3 regions of the Clostridium sp. DMHC 10 genome follow, and region 2 is predicted to be linked to each of the others. Evidence: riboswitches for the same ligand, from Rfam matches in the RefSeq annotation. Region 2 holds a riboswitch; each other region holds the start of a gene.

Region 1 (3,219 bases), 190 kb from region 2:
TGTACAAATCTTCTTCTAGTATTTTTTCTTTATTTATCATAATTACACCTCATGATTAAAATATTATAAATCCCTCAACGTTTATTAGTAATTTTATCATAAAGGCTACTTAAGCAAAAATCAATTTTATTAAAATTCAATTGGTTACAAAAATTCACGCCAAAACTCCGTAGGTACGGAGGAATTTTTTCCTTGCACTACCGTAGGAGCGAAGTAATAGTGCTGAAGGAGCAATTTAAAAAGAATCCAATAAATCTTGGTAAAAAAATCATAAAATACTTAGATATTTCAATCTGTCTGAGCCAAAGGCGAGTATAAACATATACGGGGCTTGGGCTTGCCCATTATCCTTCTTGAACTCAAAGCAACCACTTTTTTTAAATAACCACTTAGATTTATGGATTCTTTTTAATGTGACGAAGCATTGTTACTTTGCATTTTTCTTAGTTATCATCTCTGAGTATGTTCACATTTTTTCCACTCATAACTTTATTCATATTTCTAACTGCACACATTTTTCCACACATGGTGCATGTATCAGGATCTTCCGGTGTCGATTCCTTCCTATATCTTATAGCTTTTTCAGGATCTATTGAAAGTTCAAAGGTAGCATTCCAATCCAACTTTTGTCTTGCTTCTGCCATCTTATCGTCCCACTCTCTTGCTCCATTAATGTTCTTTGCAATGTCAGCAGCATGCGCTGCTATTTTAGCTGCTATAATACCTTCCTTCATGTCATCTAAGTTAGGAAGCCTCAAATGCTCTGCTGGAGTAACATAGCACAGAAAATCTGCACCATTTGCAGCTGCAATTGCTCCCCCTATCGCACTCGTTATATGATCATAACCTGGAGCTATGTCCGTGACAATAGGTCCCAAAACATAAAAAGGCGCTCCATGGCACAATCTCTTCTCTATAATCATATTTGATTTTATTTCATTAATAGCCATATGACCAGGTCCTTCAATCATAACTTGTACATTTTTCTCCCAAGCTCTCTTAGTAAGTTCTCCAAGTGTAATAAGTTCCTTAATTTGACTCGGATCAGTGGAATCCTTTATACAACCGGGTCTACAAGCATCTCCAAGACTTATAGTAACATCATATTTAGCACATATTTCAAGAACCTCATCAAAATATTCATAGAATGGATTTTCCTTATTATTAAGCTCCATCCAGGCATATAATAGTGAACCGCCTCTTGAAACTATATTCATAACTCTACTATTTCTTTTAAAAACCTCAGCGGTTTCTTTGTTTATGCCTGCATGAATAGTCATAAAATCAACGCCATCTTCAGCCTGTTTTTCAACTACTCTAAGAAACTCCTCAGCTGTTATATCTTTTAATTCTTTATCATAAAATCCTACTGCATCATATATAGGAACAGTTCCTATCATTGCAGAAGAAATTTCTATAAGTTTTTTTCTAAATTCTTCTGTCTTTCCATAAGAACTTAAATCCATAATAGCTTCAGCTTTCATTTTTAATGCTGTTTTAACCTTTTTAAGTTCCATATCTACATTTGCACAATCTTTAGATATACCTAAGTTTACATTTATTTTAGTCTTAAGTCCTTCTCCAACACCTTCTGCGCTTAAAGATTTGTGATTTTTATTGGCAGGTATTACGATTTTTCCTTTTGCAATAAGATTCTTCAGCTTTTCAACGTCCATGCGCTCTTTCTCAGAGACAACTTTCATTTCCTCCGTAATTATATTTTTTCTGGCAGCATCCATTTGTGTTGTGTAATTCATAACATTTCTCCTTATCTCAATTTTATTTTTGAGTGCAGGCACATTAAAATTAAAAAAAGCTCACCCAATAAGGGTAAGCTTCTAAAATTCATAACATAATAATGCTCTGCTTCCCTACGGTAGTATTAACTACATCAAGTTCAAAGAGTTGGATTTCTCCTCTCAGCCTTCCTATGTTTATAAGGCACCTCTAGCAAAATACTATTTAATTTTAACATTATATTCTCTCTTTGTAAACTAATTTCCTGTTTTTGAATAATTAAAATCTGTTTTTCAATACAAGTACAAAACATTACGGAACTGATACAATTATGACATAATTGTATCATTTTTTCCTTAATATTGAAAATAAAACTTTATTGAAGTATAATAACTGTGTTTGCACAATTGTATCAATAGAAAGGATTGATTTTATTGAATTTAATTGATACTATAGACAAAGTTTGTATTGAGCATAGTGAAAGTATCTGCGAAATATACAGAAATTCAACTTTAACGTATGGTGAATTAAAAAAGCGTTCAGATGCACTCGCAAAGTATATAATATCAAACTATGGGGAAGACAAATCACCTATAGTTATTTACGGTCATAAAGAACATGAAATGCTGATTTCATTCTTAGCTTGCAGCAAATCCGGACATGCATATATTCCAATAGACACTACCTTTCCTAAAGACAGGATAAAAGATATTATTGAAAGTTCCAAACCAAAATTATTTATTAATATAGGAAACATTGATATTGATAACTTTCAAGGTAAAATACTATCACCAGAAAATTTAATTGATATCTTCAATAAATTTTCTGGTTTGAAACCAGCTAAAGCATTCTTTATTAAAGACAATGATGTTTATTATATGCTATATACTTCTGGAAGTACTGGTAAGCCTAAAGGTGTTCAAATTACTTATAAGGCTTTAAAAACATTTATTGAATGGTTTTTACCATATTGCAAAACTAGTGAAGATAAAAGCGTCTTTTTAAATCAAGTTTCTTATTCTTTTGACGTATCAGTAATAAGCATATATATTGGTCTCCTTCTCGGAAAAACATTATATGTAATAGATAAAAAAATGACTGCAAATTTCAAGGATCTATTTGAAAATTTAGCTATTTCTAAAGTAGCAATGTGGATATCTACTCCTTCATTTGCTGAAATGTGCGTTGTTGATAACAGTTTCAATAAAACTCTACTACCAAAACTTGAAAAGATGTTTTTTGCCGGTGAGGTTCTATCAAAAAAGCTTGTTTCAACCCTTTACGAAAGGTTTGGAGATATTTCCATAATCAATGGATACGGTCCAACAGAAGCCACAGTTTTAATAACTGCTATAGAAGTAAATAAAGATATGCTTCATAGTAAAGATTCTATCCCTATAGGATATGGTATGAGCAATTCGAAAGTAATACTGGTTGATGACACTGGAAAAGAAGTTAAGGAAGGTGAAAAAGGTGAGATAT
Region 2 (3,219 bases):
CGAGTTTATATAATAGTTAACCAGTTTTTCACACAAGTTTTTTGACAAATTCGCTGGTAAAAATGAGTTGAAGCTTATTCGCAAGTCTATATACGGTAGTCCGTAAAAATCCATTAATAATGGAAAACCTATAACATTCTTATATCCATATTTATTTCTTTGATATGCCCAAATTTCATCTGTAATAATTTTTTTATAAAGGGATAATGCTAATGGTTTGGGTCTAATACCTATGATTTCAGCAGGATTCCAATCAGCCATTACACCATAAATAGTTTTATCTCCGTATAAATAAGGATGTCTTGAATTCAGTTGAGATATTTTTTGTCTTAATTCGTAAATAAATTTCTTGTTTTTATTATTCTGATTAGTTAAGCTTACAATAAGAGGTCTTACTTGAAAAAGGTATAAATTATAAGTGGCATCGAATGCAAATTCAATATCCAGTGAATCTGTAGAAAACAAAGTTTCAAGTTCTTTAATTAAATTTATAATTTTAAGAAGATTTTTATCTATATTAGGAACTATTTTTGAATATTTGTAATAATAAAATGTTTTTAAGTTATTAGTTTTACCAGCGGTGACTGAATCTGTAGCATATGTGTAATCATCATAGTTTATAACTATATAGTCACCACAAGAATTAGGATCTTTACTAAAAGCAACACCACTCATTTTTACATTTTTTAGCATAGGTTGAATGAAAAATTGATCTTTTAAATTTAAATATTTATAAGATTTTATAACTTTCAAAATTGCGGTGCATATTTGATTTTCACCAATGACGTTAGGTACTGAGAGAAAGCAACCGGCTAATGAATGGATTGAATTATCTTCAGATATGGAACTGCTTCTTACTATTAAAGGAATATCAATCCAATTCTTTTCTTTTACTAAATCAATTATTTTTTGACTATTGTTAATCCATTCACTTACTGTTAAACGTATTTGAGGAATAATTTTAGCGTTAGTAATAACTTTAGATAAATGTTCAAGTGTTTCAGATTTTGTACCAAAACTAATCATATTATTTCCTCCTTTAATGTTGAATGATTTTTATTTTTATATTATGTGTGATTGTAATTGTTATACAAATATTAACACATTATAATTTATGATACAATATTCTAAAATATTGTAGTAATGTTTCGTGTTTCACTTTATATATATTTGCAATTTTTTTCTTAATGTGATAAATTAAAAAGGTAAAATTTAATATTTTAACTGGGGAGCCTGTAGACAGGCTGAGAGTGGAATGTGATTCCAGACCCTCATAACCTGATTTGGATAATGCCAACGTAGGGAGAGTAGGTAGTTCATATTTAACATGAAATTCTGCGCAGAGTTTGTGTATTTATAATATGAAAGTAGTAGATTATGAGGGAAACAGTTTTGTTTCTCTTTTTTTATTTCCAAAAATAAGTGAGGTGGTACTTTGTTAGTAAATGGTAAAGAAATTAATTTTAAAGAAGGTATTACTGTTACACAATTATTAAATGAAATTAATGTTGACAAAGATAGAGTAGTTGTAGAAGTAGACATGGAAATAGTAGATAGAAATGAATATGATAAAAAAATGCTGTGTACATCCTCAAAAGTAGAAGTAATAAGATTTGTTGGGGGCGGCTAAGTGAAAATTTGCGTGAATGAAAAATTGAAGGACATTCCTTATGAAACTATGCTTTTTAGTCTTAAGAATGAAATAAAAGAAGATGCTGATGTTATTGTTTATAATGGTTTCATAATGAAAAATGACATTAAGCTTAAAGATGGAGATTGCATAGTATTTATAAAAAAAGGTGAAATTCCAAGTAAAGATGAAATGGAAGCGCAGCTTATGGCAAGACACACCCCTGAGGTTCATAATAAAATTAAAAAGTTTTCTATAGGGATTGCAGGACTTGGAGGACTTGGTTCAAATGCTGCTGTGTCACTTGCAAGAGTTGGAGTAGGAAAACTTTTATTAGTGGATTTTGATGTGGTTGAACCGAGCAATTTAAATAGGCAGCAGTATTTTATAAAGCACATTGGAATGAAGAAAGTAGAGGCCTTAAAGGAAGTAATATCTTGGTGCAATCCATTTGTAGAAGTAGATACGTTGGATACATTTATAAATAAAAATAATGCAGTAGATATTTTTAAAAATGTGGATATAATTATTGAAGCTTTTGATAATCCAGTTTCTAAAGCAGTACTTACAAATGCGGTGCTTACAAAGATGAGAGATAAGAAAATTATATGTGCTTCTGGCATGGCGGGATATTTTTCAAGTAATACAATACGAACAAAAAAGGTAAATAAAAATTTCTACTTGGTTGGTGATATGGAAAATGAAGCTAAACCAGGCGTAGGACTTATGGCACCAAGAGTATCTATTGCAGCAAATCATGAGGCAAATGCAGTGCTCAGAATAATAATGAATGAAGAATGAAAACGGAGGTTTTTAATAAATGGATGAACTTATTATAGGTGGAACTAAGCTTAAAAATAGGCTTTTTATTGGCACAGGAAAGCTTAGTTCAAATGAAATAATTCCGGAAATTATGAAAAAGTCAAATGCAGAAGTTATAACCGTTGCACTTAGAAGGGTAGATACAACTTCGGCAGAAAGTGATAATATACTTAATTTTGTAAATAAGAATTTAATACTTTTGCCAAATACATCGGGGGCTAGAAATGCAGAAGAAGCAATAAGGCTTGCTAGAATTGCAAAGGCAGCAGGATGTGGAAATTGGATTAAAATAGAAGTTATCTCAGATAATAAATACTTACTTCCAGATAATTATGAAACTATAAAGGCAACAGAAGCACTTGCAAAGGAGGGATTTGTAGTACTTCCATATATAAATCCTGATTTAATGGATGCTAGAAGACTTGTGAATATAGGTGCAGCTGCTGTAATGCCACTGGGAGCGCCTATTGGCACCAATAGAGGACTTAGAACTAAGGAAATGATAAAAATTTTAATAGAAGAAATAAATGAAGTGCCTATAGTTGTTGATGCAGGAATCGGTAAACCATCAGATGCAGCACTTGCTATGGAAATGGGAGCTGATGCTGTTCTCGTAAACACAGCTATAGCAACAGCTGATAATCCTGTTTTAATGGCAGAAGCATTTTCGCTTGCAGTTGAAGCAGGAAGAAAAGCATACACAGCGAAACTTGGTGCTGAAAGAGAATATGCTGAAGCTTCATCACCACTTACAGGATTTTTAAGAT
Region 3 (3,219 bases), 360 kb from region 2:
TAAATTTATGCAATTGCTTACTGCATTTGGAGTTGACATTATTGAAATTGATATGAAATCAATTAGTAAAATAAATATACTACCTAAAAATATTAGCTATGCATATAGAGTAGAACATGAGAAGGATGTTACACTTATTAAAGATTATAATTTTAGGTATCTTATCATAAAGTGTGATTTAGCTAAAAATATGAAAAATGATTTAATAGCGAATATAAATAATTCAAAAATTATATTAGAGATAAACATTGAAAAAATTAATGATAATTTTTTGAACGAAAATTATGAGGTTTTAAATAATTTTAATATAGTATGTATTAGAATTAATAATGTTAAAAAATGTAATTTTAATAGTTGGAGTAAGTTTATAAAAAAGATAAAAAATGAATTTTCTGTATTGATAGATTTTTGTCCTCAAAATGGATATTTTGCTGCAACAGCAATAGCTATAGAAAGTTGTTTAGATGGGGCGGATTTTATCACAACTGCATTTTACGGAGAAAAATATGGATTTGCAGCCTTAGAAGAAGTTATGCTTGCACTTAAAGTAATAAGAAATGGAGAGGTCATTGGTAATTCAAAATTATTATGCGAAATTAAAATGGTATATGAAAAGCTTATAAATCAAGAGGTTTTTCCAATGAAACCTGTGCTTGGAGCTGATATCTTTAAATATGAATCTGGTATCCATGTTGATGGAATAGAGAAAAATGCAAAAACTTATGAGCCATATAATCCCTGTGAAATAGGTTCAAAAAGGCAAATGTTTATTGGAAAGCATTCTGGAAAGAAAGCAGTTATTACCAGGTTAAAGCAATTAAACGTTAAATTAATAGATATTGATGTTGATGACCTTTTAAAAAAAATACGAAGTAAAAGTATTAAATTAAGAAGAAATATTTTCGATGATGAGTTAATTAAATTGTATAAAAGCTCCACTGGTAACCATATAGAATGGAGGGAAAAAATATGAGCATTAAAGTTGTCGACACAACGCTAAGAGATGGTGAACAAAAGGCTGGCATAGCACTGGGGATAAATGAAAAGGTAGAGATTGCCAAAATTCTTGATGATATGGGTATATTTCAAATTGAAGCTGGTATAGCGGCTATGGGTGGAGATGAAAAAGAAAGCATAAAAAAAATAGTGAAATTGGGGCTTAAGAGTAAAATATCTTCCTGGAATAGAATGAACATTAAAGATATTAATGAATCTATGGATTGCGCTGTAGATATAATTCATATATCGGTTCCAGTATCTAACATTCAAATTGAGGAGAAGTTGAGAAAAGATAAAAATTGGGTGCTTGAAAATATTAAAGAATGTGTTCAATATGCAGTAGGCAAAGGTTATGAGGTGACAGTGGGATTGGAGGATGCCTCAAGAGCAGATATAAATTTCCTCATAGAAGTTTGCAAACTGCTTTACAATAGTAGTATTAAAAGGATTAGATATGCTGATACTGTTGGTATTTTGTATCCAAGAAGAGTATTCCATCAGATAAATAAGATAAGAGAAGCTGTACCAATAGAAATAGAAATTCATGCTCATAACGATTTTGGCATGGCAATAATAAATTCACTAGGAGCTTTAAAAGCTGGGGCTAAATATGTTGATTGTACTATTACTGGAATAGGGGAAAGGGCTGGTAATTGTGATTTTTTGGAGTTCGCAAAAACTGCTTATGAGCTGCTAGGTGAAAAAATATATTTAAATAAGTTTAGTGAGCTTAAGAAAAAAGAAAGTATCATAAAAGAAATAATTGGATAGATAAGTCTGCTTAAAACATGGCTATAATTTAAAGGTTACATTCTTTATTTACAAATTGTAAAATTAATGTTAACATATAGTTGATATTAATTTTATATTGTTTTTAGTGCTGGGGGTGTCCTTTGTGGCTGAGAGAAGTTTTTAAAGCTTTAACCCTTTGAACCTGATGCGGATAACACCGACGAAGGAAAGCTTGTTTCACATGTAGAATGCATGAGCGCTATTTTTAGGTAGCGCTCTTTATTTTTGTGAAAAATTAAAAGGAGTGAAATATGTTCGTTGATGCACATAATCATTTGAATTTTTTTAAGGATAAGGCAAAATTAAAAAAGGCTCTTGATATTATAACAGAAGATAACATAGTTACACTTGGCTGTTCTATGGATATTCAAAGCTATAAGTTTACTAAAAAGCTTAGTAAGGATAATAAAAATATAATACCTTGTTTTGGAATTCATCCTTGGGAAGCTCATAATAATTACAAAAATTTAGATTTGTTTGATGAATATATAAAAGAATGTAAAATTATTGGAGAAATAGGGCTGGACTATTTTTGGGTTAAGGAAAAAGAAAAGTATCCGCATATGAGAAATGTTTTTGAATACTTTTTAAAAAAGGCTAAAAGCTATAATAAAATTACAAATATACATACTAAAGGTGCAGAAGAGGAAATTCTTAATTACATAAAAAAGTATGAACTTAAAACGCCTATAATCCATTGGTATAGTGGAAATTTAGAAACTTTAAAAAAATTAATAGATTATGGCTGCTATTTTACTATAAGCGTTGATATAGGTTATTCAAAACTTACAGAGGAAATAGTTAAGCTTCTTCCAATGGATAGAATTTTAACAGAAACCGATGGACCAACTTCTTTAGAATGGGTAAATGGGGAGTACGGCTATCCAGATGAAGTGAAAAATATAGTAAACAAAATTTCAATACATAAAAAATCTAATTATGATGAAATTGAAAATAAAATTTTTAAAAATTTGAAAACCATATTGGAAAATCAGTTCAACTATTAATTTATATATGCACCAAAGCTCTTTGAATATTAGAATTTTGGAACATATATAAATTAAGTTTCACATTGATTCTCCTAGAAAGAGGGAATAATAATATGAAAACAGTTAATGTTAGTTTACAAGTACTTCCAACAGTACCAGAGGAGAGAATATATCCAGTAGTTGATAAGGTTATAGAATACATAAAATCAACTGGAGTTAAGCACATAGTTGGACCAATGGAAACTACTATGGAAGGCGACTTAGATACACTTATGGAAATTGTAAAGAAGGCACAAACAATATGTGTTGAAGAAGGAGCTCAAGAGTTGCATCTGTTGTTAAAATAGATTACAAACCTGAGGGGATAACAATGGAGGAAAAAAGTTGGCAAATATCAAAAATAAATTGTATCCTATAATTACTTTAGTAGCCGTTGTGC

What was found. A riboswitch is a leader RNA that binds a small molecule or an ion and turns the genes downstream of it on or off. The one in region 2 is predicted to bind thiamine pyrophosphate.
Region 1: linked by a shared signal. The riboswitch ahead of thiC (phosphomethylpyrimidine synthase ThiC) and the one ahead of thiS (sulfur carrier protein ThiS) in region 2 are both predicted to bind thiamine pyrophosphate.
Region 3: linked by a shared signal. The riboswitch ahead of AGR56_RS10695 (TatD family hydrolase) and the one ahead of thiS (sulfur carrier protein ThiS) in region 2 are both predicted to bind thiamine pyrophosphate.

What each region holds. Positions count from the first base shown of each region.
Region 1 covers NZ_LGVB01000015.1:1,239,845-1,243,063, reverse strand. The annotation lists gene AGR56_RS21650 (hypothetical protein) at 1-40, opposite strand, end outside; gene thiC (phosphomethylpyrimidine synthase ThiC) at 444-1,757, opposite strand; TPP riboswitch at 1,852-1,959, opposite strand; gene AGR56_RS07855 (AMP-binding protein) at 2,172-3,219, shown strand, end outside.
Region 2 covers NZ_LGVB01000015.1:1,425,371-1,428,589, reverse strand. The annotation lists gene AGR56_RS08870 (PEP/pyruvate-binding domain-containing protein) at 1-1,026, opposite strand, end outside; TPP riboswitch at 1,216-1,323, shown strand; gene thiS (sulfur carrier protein ThiS) at 1,436-1,630, shown strand; gene thiF (sulfur carrier protein ThiS adenylyltransferase ThiF) at 1,631-2,431, shown strand; gene AGR56_RS08855 (thiazole synthase) at 2,451-3,219, shown strand, end outside.
Region 3 covers NZ_LGVB01000015.1:1,787,564-1,790,782, forward strand. The annotation lists gene AGR56_RS10685 (hypothetical protein) at 1-973, shown strand, start outside; gene AGR56_RS10690 (homocitrate synthase) at 970-1,770, shown strand; TPP riboswitch at 1,872-1,977, shown strand; gene AGR56_RS10695 (TatD family hydrolase) at 2,043-2,798, shown strand; partial or broken gene AGR56_RS10700 (thiamine-binding protein) at 2,894-3,198, shown strand; gene AGR56_RS10705 (ABC transporter permease) at 3,165-3,219, shown strand, end outside.